2 linked regions of the Blastococcus saxobsidens DD2 genome follow. Each later gene encodes a partner of the first gene's protein in a complex. Links are inferred from orthologs where the notes say so. Each region holds a gene or a part of one and is shown in the gene's direction. Other genes may lie near its edges. The genes, in order: uvrA and mfd.

Region 1 (3,724 bases):
GCAGCCGTGCTCCCCGCCGGCACCCGGCCGGGCGGGCTCCCGGTGCCCGTCCAGTTCGTCGGCCCGCCCGGCGCCGAGGGGCTACTACTCTGGATAGCCGGAGAGCTGGAGGACCGGCAGCCGTGGCGCCGGTACGCGCCGGTGTTCGACCCGACGTCGCCACCGGCCGCCGCCTTCGCCTGAGCGCTCCACCGACGGGCGGCGGTGCGCCGGTGACCGGGCGCAGCTCACACCGTCCGACGGACGACCGCGGGTCGCCGGGGTGTTGCACCCGGTGACCGCAACCGATCGTCAGCGGTCGCCGACCACCGCAGCACCCGTCACATCCACCAGGTGACATCCACCAGCGACCGACAGGGATCACATGGACCGGCTCGTCGTCCGCGGCGCCCGTGAGCACAACCTCAAGGACGTCCACATCGACCTTCCCCGGGACGCGCTCATCGTCTTCACGGGCCTGTCGGGGTCGGGCAAGTCCAGTCTCGCCTTCGACACGATCTTCGCCGAGGGGCAGCGCCGCTACGTCGAGTCGCTGTCGGCCTACGCCCGCCAGTTCCTGGGCCAGATGGACAAGCCCGACGTCGACTTCATCGAGGGTCTCTCGCCGGCGGTGTCGATCGACCAGAAGTCGACCAACCGCAACCCCCGGTCGACCGTCGGCACGATCACCGAGGTCTACGACTACCTGCGCCTGCTCTACGCCCGCGCCGGCCAGCCGCACTGCCCCAACTGCGGCAAGCCGATCTCCCGGCAGAGCCCGCAGCAGATCGTCGACCAGGTCCTGGCGATGCCCGAGGGCACCCGGTTCCAGGTCCTGGCCCCGGTGGTCCGGGCGCGCAAGGGCGAGTACGTCGACCTGTTCAGCTCCCTGCAGACCCAGGGCTTCTCCCGCGTCCGGGTCGACGGCACCGTGCACCCGCTGACCGAGCCGCCGACGCTCAAGAAGCAGGAGAAGCACAGCATCGAGGTGATCATCGACCGCCTCACGGTGAAGGAGAGCGCCAAGCGCCGGCTCACCGACTCGGTGGAGACCGCGCTCGGGCTCGCCGGTGGCCTGGTCGTCCTCGACTTCGTCGACCTGCCCGAGGACGACCCGGAGCGGGAGCGCACCTTCTCCGAGCACCTGGCCTGCGTGGACGACGGGTTGTCGTTCGAGGCGCTGGAGCCGCGCTCGTTCTCCTTCAACTCGCCGTTCGGCGCGTGCGGCGAGTGCACCGGCATCGGCACCCGCAAGGAGGTCGACCCCGAGCTCGTCGTCCCGGATGCGGAGAAGAGCCTCAACCAGGGCGCGATCGCGCCGTGGTCCAGCTCGATGAGCAACGAGTACTTCACCCGGCTGCTCACCGGTCTGTCGCAGCAGATCGGCTTCTCCATGGACGACCCGTGGGAGCGGCTGCCGGCCACGGTGCAGAAGGCGATCCTGCACGGCTCGCCCGACCAGGTGCACGTCCGCTACAAGAACCGCTACGGCCGTGAGCGCAGCTACTACGCCGCCTTCGAGGGCGTCCTGCCGTTCCTCGAGCGCCGGCACGACGACACCGACAGCGACTACATGCGGGACAAGTACGAGGGCTACATGCGCGACGTGCCCTGTCCCGTCTGCCACGGCACCCGGCTCAAGCCGGAGATCCTCGCGGTGAAGCTCAACGGCCGGTCCATCGCCGAGGTCACGAACCTGTCGATCGGCGAGGCGTCGCAGTGGCTCGGCGCCCTGGAGCTGGGGGAGCGGGAGAAGGCGATCGCCGACCGCGTCCTCCGCGAGATCCAGGCGCGGCTGTCCTTCCTGGTCGACGTCGGCCTGGACTACCTGTCGCTGGACCGGCCGGCCGCGACCCTGGCCGGTGGGGAGGCGCAGCGGATCCGGCTGGCCACCCAGATCGGCTCCGGACTGGTCGGCGTCCTCTACGTGCTCGACGAGCCCTCGATCGGTCTGCACCAGCGGGACAACAGCCGGCTGATCGAGACCCTCGTCCGGCTGCGGGACATGGGCAACACCCTCATCGTGGTCGAGCACGACGAGGACACCATCAGGACCGCCGACTGGGTCGTCGACATCGGCCCGGGTGCCGGGGAGCACGGCGGTGAGGTCGTCGTCAGCGGCACGGTCCAGGACCTGCTGTCCAGCGAGCGGTCGATCACCGGCGCCTACCTCTCCGGCCGGATGGAGATCTCCGTCCCGCAGAAGCGGCGAGTGCCGGAGCCGGGGCGCGAGCTGGTGGTGAAGGGCGCCCGCGAGAACAACCTGCGCGGCATCGACGTCGCCTTCCCGCTGGGCTGCCTGGTGGCGGTCACCGGTGTCTCGGGGTCGGGCAAGTCGACGCTGGTCAACGACATCCTCTACACCACGCTGGCCAACCAGCTGAACCGGGCGCGGCAGGTGGCGGGGCGGCACCGGACCGTCACCGGCCTGGAGCACCTGGACAAGGTCGTGCACGTCGACCAGTCACCGATCGGCCGCACACCCCGGTCCAACCCGGCCACCTACACCGGGGTCTGGGACCACGTGCGCAAGCTCTTCGCCCAGACGACGGAGGCGAAGGTCCGCGGCTACCTGCCCGGCCGGTTCTCCTTCAACGTGAAGGGCGGCCGCTGCGAGGCGTGTTCGGGCGACGGCACGCTGAAGATCGAGATGAACTTCCTGCCCGACGTCTACGTGCCCTGCGAGGTGTGCAAGGGCGCCCGGTTCAACCGGGAGACCCTCGAGGTGCACTACAAGGGCAAGACGGTGGCCGAGGTCCTCGACATGCCGATCGAGGAGGCCGCCGACTTCTTCGCCGCCATCCCGGCGATCGCCCGCTACCTCCGCACCCTCACCGACGTCGGCCTGGGCTACGTGCGGCTGGGCCAGCCGGCGACGACCCTGTCGGGCGGCGAGGCGCAGCGGGTGAAGCTGGCCAGCGAGCTGCAGAAGCGGTCCAACGGGCGGAGCATCTACGTCCTCGACGAGCCGACCACCGGCCTGCACTTCGAGGACATCCGCAAGCTGCTGCTGGTGCTGCAGGGGTTGGTCGACAAGGGGAACTCCGTGATCGTCATCGAGCACAACCTCGACGTCATCAAGAGCGCCGACTGGCTCATCGACATGGGGCCCGAGGGTGGCTTCCGCGGTGGCGTGGTGGTCGCCCAGGGATCGCCGGAGTTCGTCGCCTCGGTGCCGGAGAGCCACACCGGCCGGTACCTCGCCCCGCTGCTCGACGCCGACGCCGTCGCCGCCGCAGCAGCCGGCCCGGCGCCCAAGCGGGTCCGCAAGAAGGCCAGCTGACCGACCGTCGTCCTGCGGGGGCATGTGCTGGACGCCTTGTGAGAGATGTCACGAAGGCGTACGCTCCGTGTGATCGACATCACCGGGATGCCCTGACGTCCCCGAGGAGGCTGCGATGAGCGCACTCACGCCCGACTGTGACCCGGACATGAGCCACTGCGGGCAGCCATGGCAGGGCAAGAGCAGGCCCGGGTCGGGCATCGTCTCCGCTGTCGTGCTGGTCGGGATTCTCGGGGTCGCCCTGCTCGTCGTGACCAAGGACGTGGTGTCCGGCGCGTTCGACTTCGTCGCCGTCCCGGTGGCTGTGCTCGCGGCCGTGGCGCTCACCCGCCGTGTCGTCCGCCTGGCCGCCCGCGGCGCCTCCGCCGTCGCCGCGCGCGTGCCCACGGCCGTCGCGGTACGGCGCTCCCAGCCCGTGGGCTGACGCCCGACCGGACATCGAGTGACCTCCTGACGGGGCCC
Region 2 (4,400 bases), 2.4 Mb from region 1 along the record:
GCGACCGCCTGATTGCCGGAGTCGTCTCCGACGAGATGCTGCTGCTGACCAAGGGCCGAGCCCCGGTCGTCCCGCTCGCGGAGCGGATGGAGATCGTCCGCAGCCTCCGCTTCGTCGACGACGTGCACGCGGAGGTCCTCCCGGACAAGATCGACACCTGGCGGGACGTCCGGTTCGACGTGATCTTCAAGGGCGACGACTGGCGGGGCACGCCGAAGGGCGACCGCCTGGAGCGCGATTTCGCCGAGGTCGGCGTCGAGGTGCGGTACTTCCCGTACACGATGCACACCTCGAGCACGGCCCTGCGCAGGGCGCTGGCCGCCATCGAGGCGCAGGAGCCCGCGGCCCGAGCTCTCATCTCCTGACCGGAGCCGGACGGCGGGCGGCAGCACCGGAAGCGGCCATCTAACCTGGGAGATCGGCACCGCCGCGACCGGCGGCGCGTGTGCCGCCGACAGATCTCCAGGAGTGGGAAACCCCGTGACCTTGCGCGGCGTGCTCGACGTCGTCCTCACCGACCCCGGCATGGCCCGCGTGGTCGCCTCGGCCGGGCGCGCGTCGCTCGCCGTCACCGCTCCGCCGCCGGTCCAGCCCCTCGTCGCCGCCGCGCTGGCCGCGCGGCAGCCGGGGGCGGGCGTGCCGGTCCTCGTCGTCACTGCCGGCGAGCGGGACGCCGACGCGACCGCGGACCTGCTCCGCTGCTTCGTGCCGGACCGGCGGGTCGAGGTCTTCCCGGCCTGGGAGACGCTGCCCCACGAGCGCATGAGCCCCCGGGCGGACACCGTCGGGCGCCGGCTGGCGGTGCTGCGCGACCTCACCCACCCCGGCGCGAACGGCACGATCGACGTCCTGGTCGCTCCGGTCCGGAGCGTGCTGCAGCCGCTGGCCCCTGGGCTCGGCGACCTGGTGCCGGTGGAACTGGAGCCGGGGGACTCCGCGGAACTGGACGGCGTCGCCCAGGCACTGTCCGACGCCGCCTACACCCGGGTGGAGCTGGTCGAGAAGCGCGGCGAGTTCGCCGTCCGCGGTGGGCTGCTCGACGTCTTCCCGCCCACCGAGCCGCACCCGGTGCGGGTGGAGTTCTGGGGTGACGAGGTCGACGAGCTCCGCTACTTCTCCGCCGCCGACCAGCGCTCGCTCGACGAGCGCCCCGACCGGCTGTGGGCACCGCCCTGCCGCGAGCTGCTGCTCACCGACGAGGTGCGGGCCCGTGCGGCGGCGCTGGCGGTCGAGCACCCCGGCCTGATCGAGGTCCTGGGCAAGCTCGCCGAGGGCATCGCCGTCGAGGGCATGGAGTCGCTGACCCCCGCCCTGATCGGCGACGAGGCCATGCAGCTGCTCACCGACCTCGTGCCGGCGGGCACGCACGTCCTGGTCTCCGACCCCGAGCGGGTGCGCAGCCGGGCGGCGGACCTGGTGCGCACCGCCGACGAGTTCCTCGCCGCCTCGTGGGCGACCGCCGCGGAGGCGGGAGAGGCGCCGCTGGACCTCGGTGCGTCCGCCTTCCGCGACCTCGCCGACGTCGAGGCCGGCGCGCGCACCCGCGGGCTGCCGTGGTGGACCACCGGGGTGTTCGCGCTCGGGGGTGGGCTGGGGGACGAGGGCACGGCCGACGAGGGCCAGGTGACCCTCGACGCGACTCCGGTCGAGCGGTTCCACGGCGACCAGGGCGCCGCCGTGGAGCGGATGCGCGGCTGGCACCGCGACGGCTGGCGGGTCGTCGTCACCTTCGCCGGCCCCGGCCCCGCCCAGCGGGCCGCCGACCAGCTCACCGAGACCGAGCTCGGCGTCCGGCTGGTGCCCGACGTCGCCACCGCCCCGGACGCCGGGCTGACCCACGTCACCCAAGGCAACCTCGAGGCGGGGTTCGCCTTCCCCGGTGTCGGCCTGGCGCTGGTCACCGAGCACGACCTGACCGGTCAGCGCGGCACGACGATGCGCGACGCGGTGAAGATGCCCGCGCGGCGGCGCAACGCCGTCGACCTGGTGCAGCTGCAGCCGGGTGACCTCGTGGTCCACGAGCAGCACGGCGTCGGCCGCTACATCGAGATGATCAGCCGCACGGTCAACGGCGGTCAGCGCGACTACCTGATCGTCGAGTACGCCCCGTCGCGGCGGAACCAGCCGCCGGACCGGCTGTTCGTGCCGACCGACGCGCTGGACCAGCTCACCCGCTACGTCGGCGGCGAGGCCCCCGCGCTGTCCAAGCTCGGTGGCGCCGACTGGCAGAAGACCAAGAGCTCGGCCCGCAAGGCGGTCAAGCAGATCGCCGGCGAGCTCATCCGGCTGTACTCCGCGCGCATGGCCACCCAGGGGCACGCCTTCGGGCCCGACACCGTCTGGCAGCGGGAGCTGGAGGACGCCTTCCCGTTCCAGGAGACGCCCGACCAGCTGGCCGCGATCGACGAGGTCAAGGCAGACATGCAGCAGACGGTGCCGATGGACCGGATCATCTGCGGCGACGTCGGCTACGGGAAGACCGAGATCGCGATCCGGGCCGCCTTCAAGGCGGTGCAGGACGGCAAGCAGGTCGCCGTCCTGGTGCCGACGACGCTGCTGGCCAACCAGCACGTCAAGACCTTCTCCGAGCGGGTCGCGCAGTTCCCGGTGACGGTGAAGGTGCTCTCCCGGTTCCAGTCGGACAAGGAGACCACCGAGATCCTCCGGCAGCTCGCCGCCGGCGAGATCGACATCCTGGTCGGCACGCACCGGCTGCTGCAGCCGACCACCCGGTGGAAGGACCTCGGGCTGGTCATCGTCGACGAGGAGCAGCGCTTCGGCGTCGAGCACAAGGAGTACCTGAAGACGATGCGGACGGCGGTCGACGTCCTGTCGATGTCGGCCACCCCCATCCCGCGCACCCTGGAGATGAGCCTCACCGGCATCCGCGAGATGTCGACGATCCTCACCCCGCCCGAGGAGCGGCACCCCGTGCTCACCTACGTGGGCGCCTGGAGCGACAAGCAGATGGCCGCCGCGATCCGCCGCGAGCTGCTGCGCGACGGCCAGGTCTTCGTCATCCACAACCGGGTGCAGTCGATCGACAAGGCAGCGGCGAAGATCCGCTCCCTGGTGCCCGAGGCCCGGATCGCCGTCGGGCACGGGCAGATGAAGGAGCACGAGCTCGAGCGGATCATGGTCGGCTTCTGGGAGAAGGAGTACGACGTCCTGGTCGCGACGACGATCGTCGAGTCGGGCCTGGACATCCCGAACGCCAACACGCTGATCGTCGACCGCGCCGACACCTTCGGGCTCTCCCAGCTGCACCAGATCCGCGGCCGGGTCGGCCGGGGCCGGGAGCGGGCCTACGCCTACTTCACCTACGACCCCACCCGCACGCTCACCGAGACCTCGGTCGACCGGCTGACCACCATCGCCAACAACACCGACCTCGGCGCCGGCATGGCGGTGGCGATGAAGGACCTGGAGATCCGCGGCTCGGGCAACCTGCTCGGCGGCGAGCAGTCCGGGCACATCGCCGGTGTCGGCTTCGACCTCTACGTGCGGCTGGTCGGCGAGGCCGTGGCCGACTACCGGGCGCAGGTCACCGGCGAGGAGGCGCCCGCCGAGCCGGTGGAGGTCCGCGTCGACCTGCCGGTGGACGCGCACCTGCCGCACGACTACGTGCCCGGCGAGCGGCTGCGCATGGAGGCTTACCGCAAGGTGGCCTCGATCCAGGACGACGAGCAGGCGCAGGCGGTGCTCGACGAGCTCACCGACCGGTACGGCGCCCCGCCGGCGCCGGTGCTCAACCTGCTGGCCGTGGCCCGGTTCCGGGTCGCGATGCGGGCGCTCGGCGTCACCGAGGTGTCGCTGCAGGGCCGCACCATCCGGATCGGCCCGGTCGACCTGCCGGAGTCCAAGCAGATGCGGCTCGCCCGGCTGGCCGACGGCGCGTCCTACAAGGCCGCCGTGCGGACCATCTCGCTCAAGGTGCCGGTGGGCCCCGACCGCCGCACCCCGCTGCGCGACGTCGCCCTGCTGGAGAACCTGCACTCGGTGCTGCGCGCGGTGCTCGACCAGCCGGTCGCTGCGTAGCGGGCACCGCCCGGGGCGGCGTGCGGCGCCCGTCACAGCAGGTGTGGGAGTCTGCCGGGCGTGCTGATCCGTCGCGCTGCCCGCTCGTGTGCCGCCGTGTTCCTGGTCGCCGTCGCGTTGGCCGGGTGCCGCTCGGCACCTGACGTCGCCGCCTACGTGGGCGAGGAGCAGATCAGCGTCGACGAGTTGCAGGCCGAGATCGACGAGCGGCTGGCCGACGAGCTCGTCGCGGCGTCGGCCGAGGGCCGGGAGGACGAGTTCACCCGCGCGGTGCTGGGGCTGCTGCTGGAGGGCGCGGTCCACGACGCCGCGGCGGAGCGCTACGGGGTGCGGGTCACCGACCGCGAGGTGAACCGCCGGAT

What was found.
Region 2: the proteins of uvrA (region 1) and mfd are in contact, whole or in part, in a crystal structure (PDB 4DFC), measured with the Escherichia coli proteins. The link is inferred for Blastococcus saxobsidens DD2 from one-to-one orthologs.

What each region holds. Positions count from the first base shown.
Region 1 is NC_016943.1:3,115,577-3,119,300, reverse strand. The notes cover bases 42-3,462. They hold uvrA (excinuclease ABC subunit UvrA), read left to right. Parts: upstream 42-364; coding sequence 365-3,262; downstream 3,263-3,462. Other genes in these bases: BLASA_RS14780 (hypothetical protein), read left to right, coding at 3,378-3,462; BLASA_RS14790 (amidase), read left to right, coding at 42-183. Outside these bases: more of BLASA_RS14790, read left to right, coding at 1-41; more of BLASA_RS14780, read left to right, coding at 3,463-3,686. UniProt on the Escherichia coli protein: The UvrABC repair system catalyzes the recognition and processing of DNA lesions. UvrA is an ATPase and a DNA-binding protein. A damage recognition complex composed of 2 UvrA and 2 UvrB subunits scans DNA for abnormalities.
Region 2 is NC_016943.1:751,749-756,148, forward strand. Bases 142-4,238 are described here. They hold mfd (transcription-repair coupling factor), read left to right. Parts: upstream 142-480; coding sequence 481-4,038; downstream 4,039-4,238. Other genes in these bases: BLASA_RS03540 (adenylyltransferase/cytidyltransferase family protein), read left to right, coding at 142-365; BLASA_RS03550 (SurA N-terminal domain-containing protein), read left to right, coding at 4,099-4,238. Outside these bases: more of BLASA_RS03540, read left to right, coding at 1-141; more of BLASA_RS03550, read left to right, coding at 4,239-4,400. UniProt on the Escherichia coli protein: Couples transcription and DNA repair by recognizing RNA polymerase (RNAP) stalled at DNA lesions. Mediates ATP-dependent release of RNAP and its truncated transcript from the DNA, and recruitment of nucleotide excision repair machinery to the damaged site.